4 regions of the Halomonas sp. A3H3 genome follow, and region 3 is predicted to be linked to each of the others. Evidence: predicted binding sites of a transcription regulator. Region 3 holds the regulator's gene; each other region holds the start of a gene.
The links. The regulator sigma-54, encoded in region 3, starts transcription at its own class of promoters, with help from an activator protein. The targets are predictions, from matches to a motif close to TGGCACNNNNNTTGCTNT.
Positions count from the first base shown of each region.

Region 1: HALA3H3_RS09335 (P-II family nitrogen regulator) is a predicted target of sigma-54. The motif match lies at 3,815-3,832, and genes of this name have one in related genera.
Region 2: HALA3H3_RS24595 (sugar phosphorylase) is a predicted target of sigma-54. The motif match lies at 3,796-3,813, and genes of this name have one in related genera.
Region 4: HALA3H3_RS09650 (urease accessory protein UreD) is a predicted target of sigma-54. The motif match lies at 1,222-1,239, and genes of this name have one in related genera.

Region 1 is NZ_HG423343.1:2,091,295-2,096,945, forward strand. Features, by position in the region: gene HALA3H3_RS09320 (helix-turn-helix transcriptional regulator) at 1-845, opposite strand, end outside; gene HALA3H3_RS09325 (TonB-dependent receptor) at 895-3,072, opposite strand; gene HALA3H3_RS09330 (accessory factor UbiK family protein) at 3,216-3,563, opposite strand; gene HALA3H3_RS09335 (P-II family nitrogen regulator) at 3,908-4,246, shown strand; gene HALA3H3_RS09340 (ammonium transporter) at 4,292-5,539, shown strand.
Region 2 is NZ_HG423343.1:5,424,603-5,430,253, forward strand. Features, by position in the region: gene nusB (transcription antitermination factor NusB) at 1-213, opposite strand, end outside; gene ribH (6,7-dimethyl-8-ribityllumazine synthase) at 210-698, opposite strand; gene ribBA (bifunctional 3,4-dihydroxy-2-butanone-4-phosphate synthase/GTP cyclohydrolase II) at 717-1,883, opposite strand; gene ribD (bifunctional diaminohydroxyphosphoribosylaminopyrimidine deaminase/5-amino-6-(5-phosphoribosylamino)uracil reductase RibD) at 1,971-3,146, opposite strand; gene nrdR (transcriptional regulator NrdR) at 3,143-3,634, opposite strand; gene HALA3H3_RS24595 (sugar phosphorylase) at 3,846-5,612, shown strand.
Region 3 is NZ_HG423343.1:5,107,181-5,112,831, reverse strand. Features, by position in the region: gene yjgA (ribosome biogenesis factor YjgA) at 1-320, opposite strand, end outside; gene pmbA (metalloprotease PmbA) at 444-1,784, shown strand; gene HALA3H3_RS23255 (HPr family phosphocarrier protein) at 1,801-2,070, opposite strand; gene rapZ (RNase adapter RapZ) at 2,116-3,048, opposite strand; gene HALA3H3_RS23245 (PTS sugar transporter subunit IIA) at 3,136-3,606, opposite strand; gene hpf (ribosome hibernation-promoting factor, HPF/YfiA family) at 3,611-3,919, opposite strand; gene HALA3H3_RS23235 (RNA polymerase factor sigma-54) at 4,017-5,429, opposite strand; gene lptB (LPS export ABC transporter ATP-binding protein) at 5,559-5,651, opposite strand, start outside.
Region 4 is NZ_HG423343.1:2,159,446-2,165,096, forward strand. Features, by position in the region: gene HALA3H3_RS09645 (diguanylate cyclase) at 1-1,053, shown strand, start outside; gene HALA3H3_RS09650 (urease accessory protein UreD) at 1,281-2,165, shown strand; gene HALA3H3_RS09655 (urease subunit gamma) at 2,203-2,505, shown strand; gene HALA3H3_RS09660 (urease subunit beta) at 2,659-2,979, shown strand; gene ureC (urease subunit alpha) at 2,976-4,691, shown strand; gene ureE (urease accessory protein UreE) at 4,850-5,377, shown strand; gene HALA3H3_RS09675 (urease accessory protein UreF) at 5,367-5,651, shown strand, end outside.

The DNA of each region.
Region 1 (5,651 bases), 3.0 Mb from region 3:
CGTCGTAGGTAGTCGAATATCGAGCAGCCGTAACAGCGGTGAAACTTGGTGCGTAGGCTGCTCGGGCTCATCGCGGCATTGCGGGCCAACTGCTCAAGCCGATAATCCTGGTTGGGGGAGTGTTCGAGCTGCTGACGCAAGTGCTCCAGGCGCTGGTGGTCGCGCTGGGTTAAACCCGGTGGCAGGCTGACTGCCTTTTCTTCGTCGCTGGACTCAAGGGAGGCGGCAGGCAGCCCATGAGCTAACAACTGGAGCGCGATCCCCTGCCATAGCAGGCGCTGCCGCTCTACTGACCAGTTCGAAGCCAGTGCTGCCTCCAGGCTATGGATAAGGAACTGCGGCACCTGCCAAGTATGCAGTACGGGCGCTGCCGGAGGGGCAACATTGATAGGCGAACAGCTAATGGGCGAGAAAGAGAGAGGCTCTGTGCAAGCCAGAATCGATACGTTGAGAATGCGCAATCGTTGTGGCGCGGGCTGGAAGACCTCAAGCCCGGTCTGCTCGTTGAAATGGGCACTGAAGGCGTCGCCGGCCTGCAACTGAAACGACTGGTGCCCTAGGCCGACTTGGATATGGCCCTCGAGTATCACGCTGAGAAACCACGGCGCGGCACGCCGGGAAGTGGAGGCGTAAGCGTGCAGGACATCAAGATCAGAGTGTGTCACCCGCAGCGTGGGGTCTACCTCAACGTCCATCACCCGCCCATGGGCAACACAAGGCGCTGGCTGGGAGCGGTCAGGCGCTTCGGGAAAGCGGTAGTCGATCCCGAAGCGCTGACCAATAGCCAGCAGGTCATGGGTGGTTAGTGGTACGCAAGATGGCGTTATTGAGCCGAGTGTAGCCATCCCCGTTACCTCACCCTTGAGCGGTTGTCAGCGAGTAGCGAACCAGCACTCAGTACTCCATCGACCAGTTCAGGGTGTAAGTACGCCCGCGGCCCTGGTAGTCGTAGAGGTACTCTGGGCCGTAGTAGGGCGAATAGAACATGGCGGCTCGCTGACCCCAGACGGTGGAGTACTGATCATCCAGCAGGTTCTGCACTCCCAGGCTTAAGGTGCCAAAATCGGTTTCCTGGCTGAGCGATAAGTCGAGGGTGGTATTGCCATCGATCTCGCGGTCGGCATCGTCTTTCAGGTCGAAGTTGTGGTTGGCCTGCAAGCGAGCCGAACGTACATAGTCCGTCCAGCCAATAAAGGCAGTGGCGGAAGAGAGCGATGCATAGCGGGCGTCACGCTTCTCCCACTCCCCTTGGTCGTTCTCCTGCTCGGAACGCACCAGGTGCAGAGTGCCCCCTGCCTCCAGGCCATTATCAAAGTAACGGGTCACGGCGCTTTCCAGGCCGAAGTCGCGTTTCTTCTCATCGACGACGCTGACGCTTAAATCCTCGGCATTCTCTACCGCTTTGTCCGACCAGGCGTAGTAAAGCGCTGTTTGGGTCGTCCAGTTGCCACCCTGGTAGCGCCAGCCTAGCTCTATCTGATCCGTCTCGATGGCAGATAACGGGTTGTTATCGACACTTACGTCGGGGCTCTTGCCGTAATATTTGGCAGGATCTGGCAGTTCGAAGCCCTGGCTAAACTGCAGCCAGTTCTGGTGACCGTTGCCGTAGTCGTAGAGGGCGCTGGCATTGAAGAGCGTTGCTTCATAGTCATTCTCGCCGCCAGGAATCCCCTGGAATTCATCCACCTCGACGTCCATATGCTGCTGCCGCAACCCTGCGGAGAGCTTGAGCGCCTGGGTGGCCTGCCAGTCGCCCTGGAGGAAGCCTGAAAGCCCGTCCACTTGATAACCGGGGTAGCGAGGCTCAACCCCCGATGCCTGCTGAACCAGGCCGCCGGAAGCATCCGATATGTCGGTATCGAACAGCATCTGGCTGGCATCGAAGGTTTCACGATCCAGATCGAGGCCGTAGGTTAGCGAAACGTCATCACCCAGGCGCGATTCAAACAGCGCTTTGATGCCGCTTAAATCGGTGTTTTGTTGCGAGGCGCGAAATTGCAGGCCGTCGGCGACTGGGTAGGGAAATGCCTGGAAGCTGGACTCCTCCTCCCGGTGGAATGCCTGCAGGTAGAAGTTTTGCCCCCACAGGTTGGCGTGGTGATAGTTGACGTTGACGAGCTTACGGTCGGTTTCCGGATCGCGCTGTGAACGGTAGCCATCGCGAATTTCGGCATCGTTCAAGTTGGGCGTGGCAGCGTCGAGGTTGGGAAAGTAAACACCCCGGTCACCTTCATAGCCTGAACGGTACAGCTGGGCACCCAGTTCCAGACTCTGTTCATCGGTCAAGCGGAAAGAGAGGTTGCCCAATACATCAATGCTGTGATTATCCTGTAGGTCGGTCTGGGCGATATCGGGAAAGATTTCCTGGCCGCTGCCGTCATAGTGGCGGCCGTTGTCGCCAATGGCGGTACCCAGATAGCCTTGAACCCGCTCGTTACCACCGCTGATGGATTGTGCGAGGCGTCGATCTATGTCATCGCTGTTGTTGAAGCCGGTGGTGATGCCTGCTTCAGTACGCCAGTTCAGGCCTTCTTCACCTTTGCGGGTAATGATATTGATCAAGCCCCCCGTAGCACCGCCGCCATACAGGCTGCTGGCGCCGGAAAGCACTTCCACGCGCTCAATATTGAAGGGATCGATGGCATCGAACTGTCGGGAAAGCCCACGGGAACTGTTCAGCGATACGCCGTCGATGAGCACCTGCACGCCCCGGCCTCGCATGTTTTGCCCATAATTGGTGCGCCCTTGAGGCGCCAGATCCAACCCCGGTACCAGATGCCCCAATGCTGTCTTTAGGTCTGCACCATTGCGGGTCTGCTGTTGCAGCATCTCTTTGTCAATTACCCATACAGCACCGGGAATTTGACTGATCTGACTAGGAGTGCGCGATCCAACGACCACCATGGTCTCGTCGGCGCTAGACGCAGTATTTTGGGCGAAAACGCCATTGGAGAAGCTCAGTAACAGGCCGGTGCCAACAAGCCCAGATATTGAAACAGACGACGGCGAAAAGAAAGGCTTTGCAAAAGGCAGCTTTGCAACAGATAGGTTTGATAGTGACAGGGCGTGCATAGTGAACAATCCGCAGACGGTAAGAAAATCAAAGGCGGAGAGTATCACCACGAAAAACAAAGTCAACGATAGTGATTCGTATTTATTTTGCGGTGCGCGCAGCAATAGGCCATTTCCCTATTGCTGCTAATGAAGCTTGAACGTTAAGCGGGTTTATTCTTCTCGTCTTCTGCATCTGATTCCGGCGCATGCTGCTCTGGAACTGGTGGGGCTTCAGCTTCGAGCGGCGTGGACGTCGTTGGCGCGGAGGCATCAACGGCTGCTTCAAGGTTAGCGACTTGGCGCTCTAACGCCTCTACCCGCGAACGGGTGCGCTGCAGTACATCCATTAAAATGTCGAAATCTTCCCGTGAGACAAGCTCCAGGCGGTCGAAGGCGCCACGCACGACTTGCTGCACGCCCTTTTGAATATCTTCTGGCGCCTGGGAGGCGTTTTGTAAACGGTCACCAATCTGCTGGGCCAAGCGGCTAATACGGTCTTGAGGCGCCATCGTTCTCTCCTAGATAAACCTGCTTTAAATATTGCTTACCGGTAAGGATACGCAACAGTTGGCGAATTCGCATGTATCGCGTGCTTTTACTGCTTAACCCAGGGTGTGCATCGAAATAGAGCAGGCTACTTTTGCTTACGCTCTTTTTTGGTGCAATAGCGGTGGTGTGAGAATGGATTTGCTCAGATTTAGCTCTGAGCTGCACTTTTGATGACGGCTAATTGGCTGACTTATAAGCAAAAAAAGTCAGCTGGCACAGTATGCGCATTATCGGTTCAGGTGCTTATTCTGGCGGCTGTGCCGCTACCAATCTAGCAGGACTTATCCAGCAGGGGAGATCCGGGATGAAACTCATCACCGCTATCATCAAGCCATTTAAGCTCGACGACGTTCGTGAGGCATTGGCCGACAACGGCGTTCAGGGCATTACGGTCACTGAAGTTAAAGGTTTTGGCCGTCAGAAAGGGCATACCGAGTTGTATCGTGGCGCGGAGTACGTCGTCGACTTTCTACCCAAGGTAAAAGTGGAAGTGGCCGTAGACGACGCCCGTTTGGAGAGCGTATTGGATGCAATCTGTAGTGCGGCTAACAGCGGCAAGATCGGTGACGGCAAGGTGTTTGTGACACCGCTTGAAGACGTTATTCGGATTCGGACAGGCGAGCGCGGTGCAGACGCCGTTTAACGCTGCTTTTTCGGATCATTTCTATAGTTCAACGGGGAACTTACAATGAATGAGTTGACTGATCTGAGCTACGCGCTCGATACGTTCTACTTTCTAATTTGCGGTGTGCTCGTCATGTGGATGGCGGCAGGCTTCTCCATGTTAGAGGCGGGCTTAGTACGCTCCAAAAACACCGCTGAGATACTGACCAAGAATATCGCGCTGTTTGCCATTGCCTGCACCATGTATCTGCTGGTGGGCTACTACATCATGTACTCCAGCAGCGCTGGCGGCTTCCTGCCCAATCTGGGCTTCTTGATTGGCGCTGAAAACAGTGTGGATGCGGTTACCGCAGGCGGCGATGACGCGCCCTACTACTCCATGCGTTCTGACTTCTTCTTCCAAGTCGTGTTCGTGGCAACCGCCATGTCAATTGTGTCGGGTGCCGTCGCTGAGCGTATGAAACTGTGGGCATTCCTGGCCTTTGCTGTGGTAATGACCGCGTTTATCTATCCGGTGTCTGGCTACTGGACTTGGGGTGGCGGCTGGTTGTCTGAAGTGGGCTACTCTGACTATGCGGGTTCCGGCATTGTGCACCTTGCCGGTGCGGCGGCTGCGTTAGCGGGTGTGATCGTGCTAGGCCCACGTAAAGGTAAATACGGTAAAGACGGTTCTATCCACGCTATTCCCGGTGCCAACATGCCGCTGGCAACGCTGGGTACCTTCATTCTGTGGATGGGCTGGTTCGGTTTCAATGGCGGTTCCGAGCTTAAACTTGCGGCTGTCGATTCTGCTAACAACGTGGCTCAGGTGTTTGTAAACACTAATGCAGCAGCGGCAGGTGGTGTGATTGCGGCACTGATCCTGGCCAAACTGTGGTTCCGCAAAGCTGACCTGACCATGGCATTGAACGGTGCCCTGGCTGGCCTGGTGGCCATCACCGCCGATCCGCTCTCTCCGACCGCACTGAGCGCTACCATTATCGGCGCGATTGGCGGCATCATCGTGGTCGCAGCCATCGTCACCCTCGATAAAGTGAAGCTGGATGATCCGGTCGGCGCGATCTCGGTTCACGGTGTTGTCGGTATCTGGGGCGTGCTGGCAGTGCCGCTGAACAATGACGGCGCATCATTCGGTGCCCAGATCATCGGTATCGTAGGTATCTTCGCTTGGGTATTCCTGGCCAGCCTGGTGGTATGGCTCATCCTGAAAGCCATCATGGGCATCCGGGTTAGCGAAGAAGAAGAGTATGAAGGCGTTGATATCGCTGAGTGCGGTCTCGAAGCCTATCCCGAATTTGGCATTAAGAAATAAACAGCGGCATTAAGAAATAACTTAATGCTGACCTAGTGAGCTGGCGTGCTCCTTCTGGCCTCCCCTTAGTGGGAGGCTTTTTTATTCTCTGCCGATAGCGGTGTATGCTGGT
Region 2 (5,651 bases), 320 kb from region 3:
TAACTCGTGAAACAGTGCCTTGTCGGCGATCTCCATCACCTTGACCCAATTTTCGTGATCTTCCAGGTCATCGTCGGCGACCTGGCTACGAAACTCGGCTTCAATGGTAGTAATGGATTTACCCGTCATGTGCCATTGATAAAGCCCCTGCACCGTTAATTCCCGCGCCGCGTGGCGGCCCTGCTGAGCGGCAGAGGGTTTACGCTCGCTCATTGGGTATCTCCTGACGGTAGCGCACGGAGCAGAGAGACCATTTCCATCGCGGCCATGGCAGCTTCGGTGCCTTTGTTACCGGCCTTGGTGCCTGCACGCTCAATCGCTTGCTCAATGGTTTCAACGGTTAACACACCATTAGCCACCGGGGTATCAAACTCAAGCTGTAAGTGATTAATCGCCGTATTACAGCCGCCCGCCACGTATTCAAAATGCGGTGTGCCACCGCGAATGACCGCGCCCAGGGCAATCACTGCGTCGGGTTTCATTACCTTCAACACGCGCTTCACCGCCAGCGGGAGTTCCCAGGCGCCCGGCACGTGAACAATGTGGATATGCTCGGCGTCGACACCGTGACGGGTCAAGCTGTCGACGGCGCCTTCCACCAGGCTATCGACCACGTGATGGTTAAAACGGCCGACCACGATGACATAGCGGCCATCGACATCAACAAACGTACCTTCAACTTGAGTGAGGGAGTGCATCAATTTATTCCTGCTGAATTAGTTCTGCTGAGAAGTTGGTTCATACGCCGTGTCATTAGGGCCCAGACGCTCTACGACTTCGAGGTCAAAGCCGGACAGCGCCGAAAACTTCCACGGTGAACTAAGTAATCGCATTTTACCCACGCCTAAATAGCGCAGAATCTGAGAACCGGTGCCGATGGTCAAGTAGTTACCGGCACCGTCGGAGTCGCTGGTACGCGGCTGGCGCACGCGATCCAAAAAGATATCCAGCTGGTCTTTCAAATCCTGGTGCGGGCGGCCGTCGTCAATCAACACAAACACACCTGGCGCGGCTCCGGCAATCTCTTCCAGCGCACGATGGGCATCCCAGCGGCACTGTTCGTCTTTCATCAAGCCCATTACATCGCGCAGCGTATCAGTCAGATGCACGCGCACCGTGGTGGCCTGTTCCGGCGTGGGCTGACCGTTCACCAACGCCAAATGGTGAGCGCCCTGGATACGATCACGGAACACGTGCAGCTCAAGCTCGCCATGGGAGGTCATGACCGTTGACGCTTCCAGATGATCGATGGTCTGTTCGTTAACGATACGGTAGTGAATCAGATCCGCGATGGTACCGATCTTAATACCGTGCTCCTGGGCGAAGGCTTCAAGCTCGGGGCGGCGCGCCATGCTGCCATCATCATTCATAATCTCGCAGATTACACCGCTAGGGTCACAGCCCGCCAGTGCCGCCAAATCACACGAAGCTTCCGTATGCCCGGCACGGCGCAGCACGCCGCCCGGCTCGGCCATCAGCGGAAAGATATGGCCTGGCTGAACGATATCAGAGGGCTTTGCATTGGGTGCCACCGCGGCTTGCACGGTACGCGCACGATCTGCAGCTGAAATACCCGTCGTGACGCCTTCGGTTGCCTCAATGGAGAGAGTAAACTTGGTGCCAAAACCGGAACCGTTATCACGCACCATTAGCGGCAGATTAAGCTGCTCACAGCGGGCGCGAGTCATCGGCATGCAGATCAAGCCGCGGGCGAAACGGGCCATAAAGTTGATATGCTCGGCCTGCACTTTTTCGGCGGCCATGATGATATCACCTTCATTTTCGCGATCCTCATCGTCCATGAGAATCACCATTTTGCCCTGGCGGATATCGTCCACCAGCTCGGCGATAGGGGCTAAGCCTCTAGAGGAGGGGTGCGCCATGGAATCTCCAATAAGTGTTGTCACGATAGCTTGTCAGGATAGGTTATCGAGAAAGAGTGTCGCGAGAGTGAGTCACGATTTTGCGCGTCAGGGTACCTTGCTCTCGCAAAATTCGCCAGATGCGCTAGTCGCTAGAGGGGATGCAATAATGCGCCAATCGCGCCCTACTGCTCGCATATCGTGAATGGTTAACCGCCGCTGATCGGCCATACGTGAGAGCCCTGGCAACGCAAAAAGGGGCCGCGCTTCGCCGCCTAACAGTGTGGGGGCAACAAACAGCTGTAGCTCATCGACCAACGCCGCATCGAGCATAGCGCCCGCCAATGTCGCTCCGGTTTCCACCAGCAGTTCATTAACCTGTTCATTTTCGGCTAACCACTGCAGCATTGCCACTAAATCGATACGGCCATCGCTACCGGCGGGCAACACCTGTACTTCAGCGCCCGCCTGAGTTAACCGTTCCCGCTTCTCTTCCAAGTGGTCTGATGTGGTGATCACTAGCGTACGCCCAGGCTCGCTTAAACAGGCTGCCGCCAGAGGTAGGCGCAAGTGGGTATCTAAAATCACCCGCAGGGGCTGGCGGTGAACCACTTGGTCTGCGTTGTTCAGCTGTAACTGCTCTGCTCGTAACGTCAGCCGAGAGTCGTCCATAATGAGCGACTCAACGCCGCTTAATATCGCGCTGGAGCGTGCCCGTAGCCGCTGCACCTGGGTGCGTGCTTCAGGCCCGGTGATCCACTGAGACTCCCCCGACCCCATGGCGGTACGACCATCTAGACTCATCGCCATTTTCAGGCGCACAAAGGGACGCTGCTGGGTCATGCGAGCAATAAAGCCGGGATTCAGAGCGCGCGCGTCACTCTCTAATAACCCCACCGCCACCTCAACACCCGCCTCTTCAAGCAGACGAATACCGCGGCCACTCACCTGCGGGTTCGGATCCACCATGGCAACCACTACCCGCGACACCTTCGCTTCCTGGAGCGCCACCGCGCAGGGGCCAGTGCGGCCGGTGTGGGAACAAGGCTCCAGGGTGACGTACGCGGTCGCGCCCAGGGCTTGCTCACCAGCATCATTCAACGCGTGAATTTCGGCGTGGGGTTCACCGGCACACAGGTGAAAGCCTTCACCGACAATCTGCTCGTCACGCACAATCACACAGCCGACCCGCGGGTTGGGATCCGTGGTGTATAAGCCTTTTTGCGCCAGTTGCAGCGCCCGCGCCATATAGCGGTGGTCGGCTTGGCTAAAGACAGCACTCATTTTGACGACTCGCTGCCATGGCCCAGTCGGGAAGAGGGCTCTTGGGACAGCCGGTCAATCTCAGCGCGAAATTCATCCAGATCCTGGAACTTGCGATATACCGAAGCAAAGCGGATATAGGCTACGTGATCGAGGGTTTTAAGCGCTTGCATGACCGACTCGCCAATATCACGGGCGTTGATTTCGCGATCGCCCCGGGCACGTAAGGTTTGGCGGATGCGCTCTACCGCCGCTTCAATGGCTTCTGCACTGACCGGACGCTTTTCCAGCGCACGCAACATACCTGCCCGCAGTTTGGCTTCATTAAAGCTCTCGCGGGAGCCGTCGGACTTCACCACCCGCGGCATTACCAATTCTGCGGTTTCGTAGGTGGTAAAGCGCTCTTGGCAGCTCGCACACTGGCGTCGACGGCGTACCTGATCACCATCCGCTACCAGGCGCGAATCAGTCACTCGAGTATCGTTTGCACCACAAAAAGGGCAATGCATGGCGGTCAACCTGTTGTCAGCTCGTGTCGGCGTACCGCACGAGTTAGCGTGTTATAACCTGTCAATGTGTGTGCTATTAATAGCGTTTTAGCAGTAGTAACTGCCACAAGCTAATGTATCTTAGCGTTTAAACGCGGTATCAACCTCGTATTGTAACGATTTGGCACACAAGCTGCAGCGTTTGTGGCAGATTGTTTATCAGGAGCTACCCATGCCCCCCTTTGAGCAGACCGTTAACGACTACCTCAGCCACCTTTATGGCCCCAGGGCGGGGGAAGTGCAGCGCCGTTTAAACCAGCGTCTAGCGCATTTTCAGTCGCTTGCCCCATTTTCATCCAGCTCCGGTAGAACCAGCACTAAAAATGCACCCTCTTGGAGCGAAAAAGATCAGTGGGTGATCAGCTACGGTGACTCGATTATTGAAGATGGTGTGCCGCCGTTGGCAGTGCTTAGCGATTTTCTTCAAGCGCGGTTGGGCGATCGCATCAGCGGTGTACATGTACTGCCCTTCTTTCCCTGGAGCAGCGACGACGGCTTTTCGGTGATCCACTACCGGGAAGTGAACCCCGATCTTGGTGATTGGTCGCACATCCGCGAACTCGCCAGCCATTACGACTTAATGGCCGACCTGGTGCTCAATCACGTCTCACGGGAGTCTCTCTGGTTTGTGGATTACCTGAGCGGCAGCCTGCCCGGCCGCGACTACTTTATCGAAGTCGATCCAGAGACCGATGTCTCCCAGGTGGTGCGCCCACGCAGCAGCCCGCTGCTGGTGCCCATTTCCACCCGGCGTGGCACCCGCTACCTGTGGGCGACGTTCTCCGAAGACCAGCTTGACCTGAACTTTGAAAATCCGGATGTGCTGCTGGAGTTCGTGGGTATTTTGCTGTTCTACCTGGAGCAAGGAACGCGGATTGTACGTTTGGATGCGGTGGCCTTTCTGTGGAAGCGGCTGGGTACTGCCTGCATTCACCTGCCGGAAACCCACACTGTGGTGCGGCTGCTACGAGCGATTGTGGATCACGTGGCCCCAGGTACCCTGTTAATCACCGAAACCAATGTGCCCCACCAGGAAAATATCAGTTATTTTGGCTTGGATCGGTTGCCAGCGGGGGACCCCGACGAAGCCCATATGGTGTATCAGTTTGCCCTCCCCCCGCTGCTATTGCACACCCTCACCCGGGGCGAAGCGTGCACCTTACAGACCTGGCTTGCCAGCCTTCCGGTACTGCCCGACCAATGCACCTACCTCAACTTTACGGCCAGCCACGACGGCATTGGCGTTCGCCCCTTGGAAGGTTTATTGCCCGATCACGAGCGGGATGCGCTGCTGGAGCTGATGCACCGTTTCGGAGGCTTTGTCAGCATGCGTAGCAACCCCGATGGAAGCGATACGCCCTATGAGATCAATATCACCTGGTTTGAAGCCATGCGCGGCACCCGCCGCGGCCCCGACCCGTGGCAGGTAGCGCGTTTTCTATGCAGCCAAGCAATTATGCTGAGTTTGCAAGGTATCCCCGCGCTGTATATTCACACCCTAACTGGCACACTCAATGACGTGGAAGGCGTTGAGCGCAGTGGGCGGCTACGTTCGATCAACCGCCGGCGCTGGCAGCGTAGCGAGCTTGACCTCCTACTCGATAGCCCGTCGACGCCCACTCACGATGTTTTCCACGCCTTAAACCGGCTATTAGACCAGCGCCGCAAGGAGCCCTGCTTTCACCCCAATGCCGCTCAACGGGTTGTGGTCTCAGCACCGGAACTATTGGCAGTAGAGCGCGGCCCGCTCCACGATGGTCGCCGGTTGCTAGCGCTGTATAACGTCACCGACCTACCGCTTCCTTTAGAGAATATGGGTGAGGCAGTTACCCAGGCACTTGAAAAACACGCCTGGCAAGCGCTGGATCCTGCTAACCCCTGGAGCGCCGAAGGTTCGCTGCCGCCTTACGCGGTGCGTTGGCTGGTAGCGGATAGTTAACACCATTTCGTTAATACCATTGAGAAATCTAAAGTTTCA
Region 3 (5,651 bases):
AACGCGTGGTCGCGCTGCTCTTGCTCCTGATCGATGGAGTCGAACACGGCTTGAATGGCGGTAAGATCCTCTTTACGGATCAGCTTACCGACATACTGCATATGGCGGCGGCGACCTTCATGGGTGCGAATACGCGAGGTTTCCTCGATAGCGCGTAGCATATCGTCAGAGAGGGGGAAACGGGCGCGTTCCGCCGGTCGCATGGCGATTAAGGTTTCCCCAAGTGCCTGTAAGGCATGCATTTCGCGTTTGAGTTGCGACTTGCTAGGGCGTTCTTCCTGTTCTTCTACTTCAACGGGATCGGGACGTTGCTTACGCATAGTGTGACTCACAGACAAGATTCGTGGCGGCATTATACCAGCTGCGAGTACAACATTGATTCGCCGATGACACTCTCTTGCAAGACTTTGGTTGAGAGGCATTCGGTTGAAATAGGAGGCCATATGGCACAGGCATTTGATGCATCCGCGCAGCAGTCGCTATTGACCGCGCGCGCCGAAGAGGCGTTAGCGCTGGCGAAGCGCTTGGGCGCGGATGCTGCCGAAGTAGGCGCAAGCGTCGATCAGGGTATAGGCGTTAGCGTACGCCTGGGCGAAGTTGAAACGGTTGAGTTATCCCGTGACCAAGGCATTGCCGTCACGCTATACGTGGGTCAACGTAAAGGCAGCGCTTCATCCACTGATGCCAGCAGTGCCTCGATCCAGGCAGCCGTAGAGAAAGCGCTGGCGATTGCCCGCTATACCGGCGAAGACCCGGCCGCAGGGCTGGCCGATGCCTCCCTTATGGCTACTGAGTTGCCCGATCTAAAAGTGCACTACCCCTGGGCGCTCACAACGGATGAGGCGATTGAGTTAGCGCTTGCCTGCGAGCAGGCGGGGCGAGACGTTGACGGCATCTCACAGTCAGATGGCGCGTCTCTCTCCAGTGGCGAAGGGGTGCGCGTTTACGCCAATAGCCACGGCTTTTTAGGTACCCAAAAGGGCAGTAGTCACTCTCTTTCTTGCATGCTGATTGCCCAAGACGCGAGCGGTATGCAGCGTGATTATGACTACACCTCTGCCCGTGACCCCAAGGCGCTACGTGACCCCGCTGAGGTGGGGCGCGAAGCCGCGATGCGTACGCTGCGCAGGCTAGGTGCTAAACGGCCGCCAACGGGCACCTTTCCGGTGCTGTTTGACCCATCGTTGGCCAGTGGCTTGGTTGGCCACCTGCTCGGTGGGTTAGCCGGTGGTGCGCTTTACCGGCAGGCCTCGTTTTTGTGCGACCGGCTCGGTACACCATTGTTTCCCGACTGGTTTAGTCTCGAAGAGCGGCCAATGGAGATTGGCGCCACGGCAAGCTCACCGTTTGATGGCGAGGGCGTGCAAACGCGCAATAATCGCTTTATCGATCAGGGACGCATTGCCAGCTATATGCTCTCTTCTTACAGCGCTCGTCGTCTCGATATGCAAACCACGGGCAATGCCGGTGGGGCACGTAACGTGCGTTTAGCAACGCCACTGCAATCACGCGAAAGCTTGTTGCAAGAGATGGGGCGGGGTATTTGGGTGACTGAGTTGATGGGCCAAGGTGTCAACGGTGTGACCGGTGACTATTCCCGCGGTGCAGCAGGTTTTTGGGTCGAAAATGGAAAGGTGCAGTACCCGGTCGAAGAGTTCACCATTGCTGGAAACCTGGAGCGGATGTTTGCTGGCTTAGTAGGTATTGGCGATGACACTGATACCCGTGGCAGTGTTCACACGGGTAGCTGGTTGATTGATGCCATGACCGTGGCGGGGGACTAACAAGTCAAGCGGCGGCTTACTGATCCTCCTCAAAGCGGGCGTCGAACAGCGCTTGAATCGCTTCAAGCGCCTGTTCGGCGTCATCGCCTTCGGCGGTGATTCTAAGCTCGGTGCCACAAGGTGCGGCAAGCATCAGCAGTGACATGATATTGGCGGCGTCGGCGGCCTGTTGCTGTTTGTAAACGCGTATGTTTGCCGTGAACTGTTGGCCGCATTTGACCAGTTTTGTCGCCGCGCGAGCGTGTAGCCCGCGTTGATTGGTAAGTGTAAGTATGCGTTCTGGCACCCTGGTTCCTTTTCGCCGAGTGGTGTCATTAATGGATAGACGCGCTTAAGAGGTCTCTGGCCGCTCGTTAGGTGTGGAAGCGCTGACGAGGGGAGCGGCCAACTGTTCGCTTATGGTGTAGTGCAGACCCAGTTCGCGGTGGCGAAGTTGAACTTCGCCCATGCTAGGAGTCAATTTTTCCGCTAACTTCTCGGCCATATAGACCGAGCGGTGCTGGCCACCAGTACAGCCAATCGCGATAGTCATGTAGCTACGTTGGCTATTCTGGTAAGCGGGTAGCCAACGCTCTAGCCAGGCCAAGATGTCGTCGCTCATGGCATCAACAATCGGATAGCTGTTCAAAAAAGCCACGATTTCCGCGTCGCGGCCAGTGAATTGGCGCAGCGTTGGATCCCAGTACGGATTTGGCAGGCAGCGCACATCGAAGACCAGGTCGGCGTCTAACGGTACGCCGCGTTTATACCCAAACGATTCCAGCGTTAGCGTCAGCTTGTCGCGCCGCTGATGGGCTACTTGGTCGGTAATGCGACGGCGTAAATCGTGCACCGATAATCGTGATGTATCGATCAATAGGTCGGCCAGATCGCGAATATCCTCTAGCGTCGTCTCTTCTTTATTGATCGCCTCTTCCAGCGTCATTTCGCTATCGCGGGTCAGCGGATGACGGCGACGCGTTGCTGAGTAACGCTCAAGCAGTATGCGCGCATCGGTGGTCAGGTAAATAACTTGAAAGTCGATTTTACGCTGGCGCAACTCGTCTAATAAAGAGGGCAGGCGCTCCAGAGCTCCCGGCAAATTGCGGGCATCAATACTCACCGCTAAATGTGCTCGGTCGCCCTGGTCACGCAGTTCATCCACCAACGACCCCAGCAACATAGCTGGGAGGTTATCAATCGCGTAGTAGCCAAGATCTTCCAGCGCTTGCAAGGCGATAGATTTACCTGACCCGGAGCGGCCGCTAATGATCACCAGTTGCATAGAGTCTCTCTTTGCTTTGATCAAGCTGCGTTGAGGGTGGTGAGCGGATAACCTGCTGTGATCTGCCCTGAACAGGGTTTCAGACCCTTAGGCCGCTGATTGCTCGCGAATTTTGGCGGTAATCAGCTCAAGCAGTTCGCGCTGGCTGGCTGCTTTACGCAGTTGCTGGCGCGTGTCCGCATCATTCATGATGGTCGCTACCTGACCCAGCAGTGAGAGATGCGTGTCATCTGCCTCTTCGGGTACCAACAGGACAAACACCAGATCTACCGGGTCGCCGTCGATAGCGTCAAAATCGATCGCTTCAGCCAGTTTCAAAAATCCAGCGATAGGGGCGTTGCAGTGGGGGCTACGCGCATGAGGAATAGCCACGCCGTTACCAATACCCGTACTACCTAAGCGCTCGCGGCCGATTAAACGGCTAAACACTTCTTGGCTGTCCAGGCTGGGGATATTTTGGGCGATAAAGGTGCTGTAAAACTCCAGCACCCTTTTTTTGCTGCCCCCGGGGACGTCGAACAGAACGCGTTCCGGGGGGAGTATGGTTTCCAACGTCATTGAATTAACGCACACCGGCGCCTTGGGCGCGAGCTTGTGCTTTTTCCTTGTGTTTAACGAGTTGACGGTCGATTTTGTCCGCTAGTGCGTCGATAGCGGCGTACATATCACTGTCTAGGGCTTCCGCATGTAAGTCAGCACCTGCGGCGTGCAGCGTACAGGCGGCCTGCTGGCGCTCTTTCTCCACTGATAAGGTGACTTGCACCGTAGTTATATTGTCGTAATGGCGCTCTACACGCTCAAGCTTTTCGTTGACATAGTCACGCAAGGCGTCAGTCAGTTCTACGTGATGACCAGTGATATTTACTTGCATTGACGTGCTCCTTATCCATCGGACTGTACTTCGATTGTAACCCTTTTTGCCGCGTTGCAAAGCCCTTGTCGAGAGTTTCCCTGAAACGTTAACGAAGTTAGCGCAAACGACGCCGTTCACTGGAAGAGGGAATGCCCATGGCTTCACGGTATTTCGCCACCGTACGACGCGCCACTTGAATCCCTCCTTCGCCTAATAGCGTCACTAAGCGGCTGTCTGAAAGCGGCTTGCCGGGCGGCTCCTCTTGAATCAGTTTCTTGAGTCGTGCACGGATGGCGGTGCTGGAGTGGCTGTCGCCATCTTGACCGCTCACCTGGCTTGAGAAAAAGTATTTGAGTTCAAACACACCACGGGGTGTATGGATATATTTTTGCGTCGTTACCCGTGAAATAGTCGACTCGTGCATCTCCACGGCTTCGGCAATGTCGGCCAGTATCAGTGGTTTCATGGCTTCTTCGCCGTGCTCTAAAAAGCCAATCTGGCGGGTAATGATTTCGCGACCAACACGCAGCAGCGTATCGTTTCGGCTAGAGAGGCTCTTGATCAACCAGCGCGCTTCCTGCAAGTGCTCTTTGAGAAACTGGTTGTCATCGCTTTTATCCGCACGCTTAATCAAGCTGGCGTAGTCGGGCTGAATGCGCAGCCGTGGCAGGGCCTCGGGGTTGAGCTCTAAATGCCAGCCTTCATTATCGTGGCGGACGACTAGATCGGGGGTGACATAGCTGTCATCGGTGTCGCCGTAGGCGCTGCCTGGGCGTGGGTCTAGGCTGCGAATAAGCAGGATGACATCGGCCAGCTGTTCGTCGTCGAGCCCTAGACGGCGTTTCAGCAGACGCATATCGTCTTTGCCAAGCGCTTCGAGAAACTGCCGCACCAAGCGGCGGGCGGGAACCAGCAGTGGCGTATCATCGGGGAGAGCTGCGAGCTGCAGCATCAAGCACTCACGCAAGTCACGGGCAAATATGCCGGTCGGCTCAAACTGCTGGAGCTTGAGTAGAATGGTTTCCACTTCGCGCTGGCTTAGCCCGTCAATGCCCTGGGCACGAAGCCCTTCACGGATGTCGTTGAGCGGCTGGGTCAGGTAGCCGTTGGCGTCTAGCGCGTCGATTAAGCTTTCCGCGACAAGCTGCTCGCGAGCGCTAAAATCGGTCATGGCGAGTTGCCACAGCAGGTGGCCATGAAGGCTCTGCCCGGCTGCCTGGCGCTCAAAGTCGGGGCCTTCGCTGCTGCCCCCCTGGCTTCCCATATCTTGATAGGTATCTGACCAGTCGCTATCTACCGAGAGCTCAGTAGGGATGCTCTCTGACCACTCTTCTTCCTTAGGCTCGCTGACAGCCTGTTCACTAAATTCATCTTCCTGCTCCAGCATGGGATTGGCATCGAGGGCCTGCTGAATTTCTTGACGAAGATCCAGCGTAGAGAGTTGCAGCAGCGCAATGGCCTGCTGCAACTGGGGCGTCATGGTCAGCTGTGTGCCGATACGCAGTTGGAGAGAAGCTTTCATGACCATCTGAGAACCACTCGTTAATCAGAATGCTCCACCCTAGTGCGAGTGAGTGCTTGGCGCAAGTGCAATAAGCATGCCATTGGTCGTAAAGTTGTTTTAAAGCGCTATTTAGGGGTGATTAAGGCAAAAACATTACAGGCGAAAATCGGCGCCCAAATACACATCCCTTACTTTTTGGTTGGTGAGAATCGAGGCGGGCGAGCCACTGGCGATGATTTGCCCATC
Region 4 (5,651 bases), 2.9 Mb from region 3:
ATTCCGGTCAACCTGGTGCTAAGTGGAGCGCGGCAGCTTAAGCAGGTGTTTTATCAACAGATCAACGCCACGTTCAAAAGCCCGCTATCGCCGGGGGATGCCTCGGTGTACGTCTCCGACCATATTGATATGGCCATGGAAATCATGAGCCACGCCTACTCGGTGGCCAGTGACCGTAATGCGCGCACTGAAGAGGCGTACAAGCTGTTTTCACTCACCCAGAGCATTGGCGACGAGCGTGAACGCCAGCGTTCGGCGTTGTTGAATTGGGAGAATGCGCTGATGTTTGCCATAGCTGCCCAGCAGGATATCGCCACGCTGCCGCGGTTATCCAATTCCGATTTTGGTCTGTGGTACTTCCATAAAGCGTGCCATGCGTTCGAGGGCGTGCCGGAGATTGCCACTATTTCACGCCATATTCAGCAAGTGGATCGTGAGTGGCTGGAAGTGCTGATGCATGAAGATGCTAGCCAGCGACTTAAGGCACTGGGCGAGATTCGTGATGCCGCCCGTACGGTGTTGATGCTGCTCGACAATGTATTAGAGCGCGCCTCCGGTTTGGATGCAGGGCGCGACAGCTTAACCCGGTTGCTCAACCGCAAGTTTTTGTCAGTGGTGCTTAGTCGCGAAATAGACATTGCCCGCCACTCGGAGCACTGCTTTGCGCTGTTGATGGTAGATATCGATCACTTCAAATCGATCAACGATACCCATGGGCACGACGCCGGCGACAACGTGCTGCAGCAGGTGGCGAGCATCCTTGATCGCTCCACCCGTGGGGGTGATTACGTGTTTCGCATGGGCGGCGAGGAGTTTTTGATTGTGCTGGTCAATACTGACCATGACGGCAGCCGGTTATTTGCTGAGCGTTTACGCCAATCGGTGGCTAAGGAGCCGATGCTCGCCGGTGCCGATACGCTGCTTAACGTGACGATTAGCGTGGGTGTAACGCTTCACGATGGTCACCCAGACTATCACCACTCCCTGCAGCGTGCTGATCAGGCCCTTTATGAAGCGAAGCGCGGCGGGCGTGACCGGGTCGTTGTGCAGTAATGGTGTGAAGAGTGAGTGTAGGCTGAGCACTAAGCAAGTAGTGAGTGCATTTATTTGGTGCATTTGAGGTCTGATGTGGTGCTGTTTTGGTGCGCCTAGATGCGTAGCACTGCCAGTCACCGCCGTTCATCCCTACCATTGACCGCACAGCAGGGCTTTTCACCATTTTGGCGCATTAATTGCTTACCTATGTCAAAGGCTTAGTGAAAAGGAAGCGGTAGCAACCCATGATCCTGTGCGAACTCGCCAAACCACACATTGCCTCTGGCCACCGCTTCGATGCAGGCCGCCATTGGGCAGCTTCGTTAGCACTCACCTTCGCTCATCGTGACGGCGCCACTCGCATGGTGCAGGCGCGTCATCAAGGGCCACTGCGGGTGCAGCGCCCTTTCTATCCCGAAGGAAGCGGTGAGGCTTGCCATGTTTATGTGCTTCACCCGCCGGGCGGGCTAGTCAGCGGCGATGCGCTTACCATTAGTGCCCATGTAGAGAGCGGTGCCCATGCGCTGCTGACGACCCCGGCTGCCAATAAACTCTATAAAGCCGACAGCCAGGGCGTGGCATGGACGCAGCATACCCGGTTGAGCGTTGAAGATGGCGCGACTCTGGAGTGGCTGCCCCAGGAGACCATCGCCTTTGATGGTTCCAAGGGTGAACAGCGCACCCAAATTGACCTTCACGGCAGCGCCCGTTGCCTGGGCTGGGAAGTGATGGCACTGGGCCGCCCGGCCAGCGACTTACCCTATGTTTCCGGGCGTATTGAGCAGCACTTCCGCTTAACCCTGGATGGCAAACCGCTGTGGCTAGAGCGCCAACCGCTAGACCCACTACACCCACGCTTTGCCGGGCGCTGGGGGCAGGGCGGTGCCACGGTGCAGGCCACGCTCTGGGCAGTGGGGATTGCCGACGCGCCTGCTGCCATTGAAGCCTTGCGTGAAGCGCTGCCGGATAACCCGCGCTGGGCGGTCACCGTCCGCCACGGTGTTCTGCTGCTGCGCTATTTAGGCAACTCGCGTAACGAAGCCTGGGCGTTATGCGAACAGGCTTGGCAACTGCTGCGCCCCCGCTGGATCGAGCGTGAAGCACATACACCACGAATTTGGCTAACCTAATTAGCATCACTGCGATGCACTGCTGGAGACACATTCCATGGAATTAACCCCAAGAGACAAAGACAAGCTGCTGCTGTTCTCAGCCGCCCAATTGGCGGAGCGCCGCAAGGCGCGTGGTTTAAAACTCAATTACCCGGAAGCGGTGGCGCTGATCAGCTTCGAGATTATGGAAGGCGCCCGGGATGGCCGCAGCGTAGCGGACTTAATGAGCTATGGTCGCGAAATCCTTAGCCGTGAGGATGTGATGGACGGTGTCGCCGAGATGGTCGACGAAGTGCAGGTGGAAGCCACTTTCCCCGACGGCACCAAGCTGGTCACTGTCCATACGCCAATTGTGTGAGGGGTTAATTGTGAGGGGTGAGGGGTGGATTGTGAGGGGTGAGGAGTGAATAGTTAGGGGTGAGTAGTAGTGGGTTACGCACCCCTCATACCTCTCTCTTTACACCTCACACCTCTCGCCTAACACCTCACAAAAAAACAAAGGAGCAACCAAATGATTCCCGGTGAGTACAAGTTAAAAGAAGGTGATATCGAGCTGTGCGCGGGGCGTGAGCGGATTAGCGTCGAGGTGGCCAATACCGGCGACCGCCCGATCCAGATCGGCTCCCACTACCACTTCGCCGAAGCTAACCCGGCGCTGGTGTTTGATCGCGATAAAACCCGAGGCTTTCGTCTGGACGTGGCCGCAGGCACGGCGATTCGCTTTGAGCCTGGCCAGACCCGCGAAGTCACGTTGATTCCCTATGTCGGCAAGCGAGAAATTTACGGTTTTCGCGGCGATGTCATGGGCGCGCTCGACGGAGGTAAACAATGAAACCGGTTAACAAGATCAGTCGGCAAGCCTACGCCGATATGTATGGCCCCACGGTGGGCGACCGCGTGCGCCTGGGCGATACCGAGCTTTGGATCGAAGTCGAACAGGATGCCACCCACTACGGCGATGAAGTGAAGTTCGGCGGCGGCAAAGTCATCCGCGACGGCATGGGTCAAAGCCAGCGCGCCGACGACACGGTAATGGATACCGTGATTACCAACGCGCTGATTCTGGATTGGTGGGGTATCGTCAAAGCCGACGTAGGCATTCAAAACGGTCGCATCGCCGCGATTGGCAAGGCAGGCAATCCTGACGTACAGCCTGATGTTGAAATCGTCATTGGCCCCGGCACCGAAATCATCTCCGGCGAAGGTAAGATCCTGACCGCGGGCGGCATTGATTCCCATATTCACTTTATCTGCCCCCAGCAGGTCGAAGAAGCGCTGATGAGCGGTGTGACCACCATGCTGGGCGGCGGCACCGGCCCGGCGACTGGCACCAACGCTACCACCTGTACTCCCGGCGCATGGCACATCGGCAAAATGCTCCAGGCGGTGGACGATATGCCCATGAACATTGGCTTTCTGGGCAAAGGTAACGCCAGCCTGCCTGAGTCCCTGGAGCTCCAGCTCCAAGCGGGCGCCATGGGGCTCAAATTGCACGAAGATTGGGGCACCACGCCCGCCTCAATCAACAACTGCCTCAACGTGGCGGATGCCTACGATGTGCAAGTGGCGATCCACACCGACACCCTAAACGAATCGGGCTTTGTGGAAGACACCCTGGCCGCGTTCAAAGAGCGCTGCATTCACACCTACCACACCGAAGGCGCGGGCGGCGGCCACGCCCCGGATATCCTCACCGCCTGCTCGAAAGCCTATGTACTGCCGTCATCCACTAACCCAACGCGGCCCTACACCGTCAACACCATCGACGAACACCTCGATATGCTGATGGTGTGCCACCACCTGGATCCCAATATCCCCGAAGACGTGGCCTTCGCCGACTCACGCATTCGCCGGGAAACCATCGCCGCCGAGGATATCCTCCACGACTTGGGCGTGATCTCGATGATCGCCTCTGACTCCCAGGCCATGGGGCGGGTCGGCGAAGTGGTCTGCCGCACCTGGCAAACCGCCCATAAAATGAAGGTGCAGCGCGGCCTGTTGCCGGAAGATGAAGCCCTGGGCGCCGATAACCTACGCGCCAAGCGCTATATCGCCAAGTACACCATCAACCCGGCGATCACCCACGGCATCGCTCACGAAGTCGGCTCCATCGAAGTCGGTAAGCTGGCGGATCTGGTGCTGTGGAAACCGGCTTTCTTTGGCGTCAAGCCAGCGATGATGATCAAAGGCGGCATGATTGCGGCAGCGCCCATGGGCGACCCCAACGCCTCGATTCCGACCCCCCAGCCGGTGCACTACCGCTATATGTTCGGTGCTTTCGGCCGTGCGGCGAGCCAAACCCGACTCAGCTTTGTCAGCCAGGCCGCGCTGGATGCGGGCATCAAAGAGACCCTCGGGCTTAATAGCGAGCTAGCGGCATGTAAAAACGTGCGCCAGGTGCGCAAGCAGGATATGAAGCTAAACGATGCCTGCCCAGAATTAACCGTCGACCCGCAAACCTACGAAGTGCGCTGCGATGGCGAAATTTTAACCTGCGAGCCCGCCACTGAACTGCCGCTGGCCCAGCGCTACCATTTGTTCTGAAAAAGTGGGCGACACCTCCACAGTCAGGTTAACCGGGGTAGCTCGTAGTGAGGGTCTTTTGCCATGGATGGCAAAAGTAGCTTACAAGGATGTATTTACAGCGCCCTCACGTAGAGCTACCCCGGCTAGGCCGCGAAAATTTCAATGGGACGATAGCAATGCTGAAACTGATAGAACGTTTAGGGCCAGTGGAGGAGAGCGCTGCTAGCGATACGCTCACGCTGCCCTTTGAGCTACGTATTCGAGGGCGCTTAAAAGCCCAAAGCGATAGCGGTCGCGAACTGGGTCTGTTTCTGGATCGCGGCCCGGTGCTGCGCAGCGGCGAAGGTCTAAAAGCCGAAAGCGGCGAAGTGGTGCGTGTCTGCGCCGCGGTAGAACCGGTGGTTACCGCGCGAGTGAGTGCTGGCTTACCGCTGGCACGGCTGGCCTACCATCTTGGCAATCGCCACGTACAGCTGGCGCTGGGTGAAGATGAAGAGGGCGGCTGGGTGCGCTTTCCGCCGGATCACGTGTTGGAAGAGCTCGCCGAGCTGTTAGGTGCCGAACTAGAGCACCACAACGCAACGTTCGACCCGGAGCCGGGTGCTTATAACCAAGTAGGTGGCGGACATTCACATGGTCATTCGCACGGTCATTCACACGACCACGATCATGACCACTCGCATGAGCACCACCATGCCCACTGAACTCACTGCGCTAGAAAGCCAAAGTGATGAGCTAGCGCTGCTAGGGCTGATGCAGTTGGTGAGCCCAGCGTTGCCCATCGGCGCCTTTGCCTTTTCCCAAGGGCTGGAAAGCGCCTTTGAACTGGACTGGGTGCGTGATGAAGCCAGCCTCGCCGAGTGGCTAAACGGTGTGCTGGAAGATGGCTTAACCCGCTGCGAACTGCCAGTGCTGGCGCGGTTGCATGATGCGTTTAGTCAGGCGTTTGGCCAGGCGGACATGGTAGAAGGTCGTAAA